Regions from separate parts of the Streptomyces sp. NPDC038200 genome, predicted to be linked through region 2. Evidence: riboswitches for the same ligand, from Rfam matches in the RefSeq annotation. Region 2 holds a riboswitch; the other holds the start of a gene.
What was found. A riboswitch is a leader RNA that binds a small molecule or an ion and turns the genes downstream of it on or off. The one in region 2 is predicted to bind cobalamin.

Region 1 (2,987 bases), on a different contig from region 2:
CCAGACCAGCGCCGCGACCGCCATCCTGGCCTCGTCCCACCTCGGCTTCTCCCTCTCCACCACCCACGTCGTCTCCGGCTCGGTGATGGGCGCGGGCCTCGGCCGCAAGGGCGGTGTGGTCCGCTGGTCCACCGCGACCCGCATGTTCGCCGCCTGGGCGCTCACCCTCCCGGCCGCCGCGCTGGTCGGCGCGGGCGCCGAGTCCGTCACCGACCTGGGTGACTGGGGCACCGCCGCCGTCGCCGTCTTCCTGGTCGCCGCCAGCGCCGCGATCTGGAAGATCTCCCGCCGCGAGGTCGTCGACCACACCAACGTGGTCGAGGAGACCGGCGAGCCGGCCGGCGTGGTCACCACCGCCATCGCCGCCGTGATCCCGCCGCCCGCGGGCACGGTCGTCGAGGAGCTGACGGCCACCATCCCCGCCCCCGTCGCCGAACCGGCCCCGGCCGTCCCGCCGGCCGCCGCGGTCTGACCCCGAGCACACGGTTACTGAAGGAAGCATCCCCATGAAGATCGACTGGGCGGCCCTCGGCTCCGTCTTCGGTGTGAGCCTCGCGTTCACGGTGGGCCTGGTGGCCCTGTTCACCCTCGGTGTCAACGGCCTGGCGCGCCGTGAGAAGGCCGCCGCCCAGGGCGGTTCCGCCGGGCTGGCGATGACCGGTGCGTACGTGTGCTTCGCCGCGTGCGCGGCGGCGGTCGCGTACGGGATCTACCTGATCATGGCCAAGGCCTGATCACGGCCTACTCCTGAGCATGGCCGAGGCCTGACGCCGAAAGCCCGATGTCGGCCCTGCCGGGTCACCGCCTCCGCGGTGCCGGCAGGGCCGATGTGTGTCCGCGGCGCGTGCACGGGCCTGCGGGAGGGTCTCCGCCGCCCCGGCCACCGGGCCGCCCCGCGCGACCCGCCGGACGCCCGCCGGGCCCTCGCCCGCCACCTCCAGCGGCACGATCCGGCCGTCGTCGAGCGGCATCTCGCCCGCATACGCCACCGCGCCTCCCTCCCCACGTCCGTTGCGCCCCGTATGACACGGACGAGCCCTTGCAGATCCTCACCGTCCGTGCGCACGAGCGAGACCGGCGAATGCCCTCCGCGCGAGGGGAATTCACCGCGATCCGGCCGTCCGACGGCGTCCGGCGTGCCGGCGGTGTGGGCCTCCACACAGTCCGGCATCCCAGGTCAAAGGCAAGTTGACGGCCCTTCCGGACGCGTGGTGGACTGCCCAGGCCATGTACGGCGGCAGGAGAGGAAGCCGGTGCGAATCCGGCGCGGTCCCGCCACTGTCACCGGGGAAGAACCCCGGGAGCCAGGAACTCTCACCGCCGATTGACGTCGAACCAGGGCGCGGACACCCTGAGTGAGGACACAGATCGCCATGCCCGGCTGCCGAAGGACCCGTACCAGGCCCGCTTCTGTGCCCACGGCCGGCTGAGCCGATGGGTGCCGATCGCACGTACGCGTACGGCGCCGCCGCCGGCGTCCTGGGGGACCTGCTCCTCGGCGATCCGCGCCGCGGGCATCCGGTCGCCACGTTCGGCCGCGCGGCCGGAGCCGTGGAAGGCGCCTTGTGGCACGACCACCGCGGCTGGGGCGCGCTGCACACCGCCGTATGCGCCGGTGGCGCCGTCGCGCTGGGCGCGCTGGCCGCCCGCGCCGTACGCCCCTCCCGCACCGCCTCCGTCGCGCTGACCGCCGCCGCCACCTGGGCCGTCGTCGGCGGCACCTCGCTCGCCCGGGAGGCCCGGACCATCGGACGCGCCCTGGCGGCCGGGGACGTCGAGGCCGCCCGGGCCCGGCTGCCCCATCTGTGCGGCCGGGACCCGCAGGCACTGGACGCCGACGGCATGGCCCGGGCGGTGGTCGAGTCGGTCGCCGAGAACACCTCCGACGCCGTCGTGGGTGCGCTGGTCTGGGGTGCCGTGGCCGGAGTACCCGGACTGCTCGGGTTCCGCGCGGTCAACACCCTGGACGCGATGGTGGGTCACAAGTCGCCCCGGCACCGGCGCTACGGCTGGGCCTCCGCCCGCCTCGACGACGTCGCCGGCTGGCCCGGGGCCCGGCTGACCGCCGTGCTCGCCGCCGCGGCCGGACCCGATCCGCGGGGCGCCCTGCGCGCCTGGAAGGCCGACGCGCGCAGGCATCCGAGCCCCAACGCCGGTCCCGTGGAAGCCTCCTTCGCGGGCGCCCTCGGCGTCCGGCTGGGCGGGACGCTGTCCTACGGGGGCCGCATCGAGCACCGCCCCGTGCTCAACGGCGCCGCCGGACGACCGGTCCGGGTCACCGACATCGACCGGGCCGTACGGCTCTCCCGCCGCGTCGGCCTGCTCGCCCTCGGCACCACGGTCGCCGCGCGCAGCCTCCTGAAAGGACGTGGGAAGTGAACGGTGGTCTTCTCGTCGCCGGCACCACCTCCGACGCGGGCAAGAGCGTCGTGACCGCCGGCATCTGCCGCTGGCTGGTGCGCCAGGGCGTCCAAGTGGCGCCGTTCAAGGCGCAGAACATGTCCCTCAACTCGTTCGTCACACGGGAGGGCGCGGAGATCGGACGGGCGCAGGCCATGCAGGCCCAGGCGTGCCGGATCGAGCCGACCGCGCTGATGAACCCGGTGCTGCTCAAGCCCGGCGGCGAACAGAGCAGTCAGGTGGTGCTGCTGGGGAAGCCGGTGGGCGAGCTGAGCGCGCGCGGGTACCACGGCGGACGCCAACAGCGGCTGCTCGGCACGGTGCTGGACTGCCTGGCCGAGTTGCGGGGCACGTATGACGCGGTGATCTGTGAGGGGGCGGGGAGTCCGGCCGAGATCAACCTGCGGCGGACCGACATCGTCAACATGGGCATCGCCCGCCGTGCGCGGCTGCCCGTGCTGGTCGTCGGCGACATCGACCGCGGCGGCGTCTTCGCCTCCTTCTTCGGGACGGTCGCCCTGCTCTCCCCGGAGGACCAGGAGCTGATCGCCGGCTTCCTGGTGAACAAGTTCCGCGGCGACGTCTCC
Region 2 (2,987 bases):
TCCGTCTGCGGGAAGGAGCCGATCGTCGTGGTCGGCAGCACCGGCAGACGCAGGTGGGCCCGCTGGGCCGCCGCGCGTTCGGCGTACGACGGGGAGCGGCGGACGTCGGCCTCGGTCACGGCGGCGGCGCGTGACCGGACGGCCGGGTCGCGGGTGAGGGGGGAGCCGGCGCGGGAGGCCAGGTCGGCCCGGTTGGCGGCGAGTTCCGCGGCGATCGTGTCGGTGCCCCGGGCCAGGCCCTTGGCGAGGGTGACGATCTCGCGGGTCTTCTGCCGCGCGAAGGCGAGCCAGCGCAGGATCTGCGGCTCGATGTCGCGTTCCATGGCGGTGTCGAGCGGAACGTGCAGCAGGGAGGAGGAGGCGGACACGTCCACCCGGTCCGCCAGCCCCAGCAGGGTCCCGAGCGTGGAGAGCGACTTCCCCAGGTCGTTCACCCAGATGTTGCGGCCGTCGACGACCCCGGCGACCAGGCGCTTGCCGGGCAGGCCGCCCACGGCCGCGAGGTCGTCCAGGTTGGCCGCGGCCGCCTCGGTGAAGTCCAGGGCGAGTCCCTCGACCGGTGCCTTGGCCAGCACGGGCAGGGCCTCGCCGAGCCGTCCGAAGTAGGACGCCACCAGCAGCCGGGGACGGTCGGTGAGGGCGCCGAGGTCGCGGTAGGTGCGGGCGGCGGCGTTCAGCTCGGCCGGGGTGCGGTCCTGGACCAGGGCGGGTTCGTCCAGCTGCACCCAAGTGGCGCCGGCCGCGCGCAGGTCGGCGAGGACCTCGGCGTACACGGGCAGCAGACGGTCGAGCAGGGTGAGCGGTTCGAAGCCGGCGGGCACGCCCGGCGCGGGCTTGGCGAGAAGCAGATAGGTGACGGGGCCGACCAGGACGGGCCGGGCGCGCAGGCCCAGGGCAAGGGCCTCCGTCAGCTCCGCGACCTGCTTGGCGGAGTTCGCGGAGAACACCGTGTCCGGGCTCAACTCCGGCACCAGGTAGTGGTAGTTGGTGTCGAACCACTTCGTCATCTCCAGCGGCGCCACGTCCTGTGTGCCGCGCGCCATGGCGAAGTAGCCGTCCAGTGGGTCGGCGGCGACGGCCGCTCGGTGGCGTGCGGGGATCGCGCCGACCATGACGGTGGTGTCCAGGACGTGGTCGTAGTACGAGAAGTCGCCGGTGGGGACCTCGTGGATGCCCGCCTCGGCGAGCTGCCGCCAGTTCGCGCGGCGCAGGCCGGCGGCGGTGGCGCGCAGGGCGTCGGCGGTGACGCGGCCCTTCCAGTACCCCTCGACCGCCTTCTTCAGCTCCCGGTGCCGACCCTGGCGGGGGTAGCCGTACACGGTCGCCCGTGCTGCCGCGGCTGCGGACTTCGTGGTCACGGAGATCTCCTTCGCGAGATGAATCCCTGAGATCCTGGCGACGGGACGTGAGCGCGAAGGGTGACGGACCGGCCGGCAGCGGCCCCTGGCCGTCCGTTCGGTGTGCACGCCGACCCGCCCACGAGGTCACCGGGATGTCCGCGCCCGAGTGGGTCGCGCGCGGGCAGGTGGCAGGTCTTCGGACTCACGGGCACGTCCTCACGAGGAGGACACCTACTGGCCGTCGCTTCCCAGGCCCTCCTCGGGCCCAGTGCGTATGACGGCGGTCGTTCCCGCTCACCGCTGCGGGGCAGTCCCGGATTCCCACCGGGTTCCCTCTTGCGACGCCTCCCGCCTGGCTGACGGGGCGAACCAGCTGCACGGGCCAGCCTACGGCCCCGGCCGGGGATGCGGTGCGGCGCGTCCGTCATTCGGATGCGGAATCGAGATCCCCGGTCGCCGCCCTGTCCTGCCCGTACGTCCCGAGGCGCGGCGGGAGAGGGCGAGTTCCGCTTGCCAGGACCGACGCCGAGGCGGCCGGACGTACGGCCATCGCCGTGGCCCGGGACGGCGAGGCCCGCGCGGTCCTCGAAGTCGCCGACGCCGTCAAGGAGACCAGCCCCGAGGCCGTCCGCCGACTGCCTGCCCTCGGACTGACGCCCGTCCTGCTGACCGGTGACAACCGGGCCGTCGCCGAGACCGTGGCGGCCGAGGTGGGCGTCGACCCGGAGCACGTCATCGCCGAGGTGCTTCCGCAGGACAAGGTCGACGTGGTCGAGCGCCTTCAGGCCGAGGGACGTTCGGTGGCCATGGTCGGTGACGGCGTCAACGACGCGGCGGCCCTCGCCCAGGCCGACCTCGGCCTCGCCATGGGCACGGGCACGGACGCGGCGATCGAGGCGGGCGACCTCACTCTCGTGCGCGGGGACCTGCGGGTCGCGGCGGACGCCGTCCGGCTCGCCCGCAAGACGCTGGGCACCATCCGGTCCAACCTCTTCCGGGCCCTTCGCCTACAACGTCGCCGCCCTGCCGCCGGCCGCCGCCGGACTGCTCAACCCGATGATCGCGGGAGCGGCGATGGCCTTCTCCTCGGTCTTCGTGGTCGGCAACAGTCTGCGCCTGCGCGGCTTCCAGGCCGTCGACCGGTGACCGCCGGCGTGCGGCGGTCACCGACGCAGCCGTCGAGGGCCCGGCGCCCCGGGCCCTCGACGGACCGGTCGTTCAGCGAAGGGAGTCGCACGACGGGACGCCGGCCGGTGCCGCCGGTCCGGCGGACGGCTGCCGGCCGGCCGGGGCTGCGGCACTCCTCCCCGCCGACGCCGTACCGGTCGGTGTCACGCGGCCTGGGCCTTGTCGTACAGGGCCTTGACCACGTCACCGAAGTACGGGCCGAACATCCGGTTCGGCAGGAACGTGTAGCCGAAGCTGTTCACGGAGACCTGCAGACCGGTGCCGGTCGCCTCGTCGAAGCCGGTGAACCAGGGGCCGCCGCTGGAGCCGCCGGTCATGTTGCACCCCAGGCTGTGGTCCTGCGAGAAGAGGAAGTCCTTCGAGCTGTTGCCGCTGCAGTAGACGAGCTTGGTGCCGTCGTACGGCGACGCGGCCGGGAAACCGAAGGAGTACATCGGCTTGTTGTAGCCCCCGTTGAAC

Region 1: linked by a shared signal. The riboswitch ahead of ACZ7KF_RS37505 (cobalamin biosynthesis protein) and the one ahead of metE (5-methyltetrahydropteroyltriglutamate--homocysteine S-methyltransferase) in region 2 are both predicted to bind cobalamin.

What each region holds. Positions count from the first base shown of each region.
Region 1 is NZ_JBVJYH010000028.1:24,944-27,930, reverse strand. It holds gene ACZ7KF_RS37515 (inorganic phosphate transporter) at 1-472, shown strand, start outside; gene ACZ7KF_RS37510 (hypothetical protein) at 507-734, shown strand; cobalamin riboswitch at 1,196-1,336, shown strand; gene ACZ7KF_RS37505 (cobalamin biosynthesis protein) at 1,435-2,379, shown strand; gene ACZ7KF_RS37500 (cobyric acid synthase) at 2,376-2,987, shown strand, end outside.
Region 2 is NZ_JBVJYH010000012.1:35,196-38,182, reverse strand. It holds gene metE (5-methyltetrahydropteroyltriglutamate--homocysteine S-methyltransferase) at 1-1,358, opposite strand, end outside; cobalamin riboswitch at 1,511-1,729, opposite strand; partial or broken gene ACZ7KF_RS23950 (HAD-IC family P-type ATPase) at 1,853-2,486, shown strand; gene ACZ7KF_RS23945 (trypsin-like serine peptidase) at 2,672-2,987, opposite strand, start outside.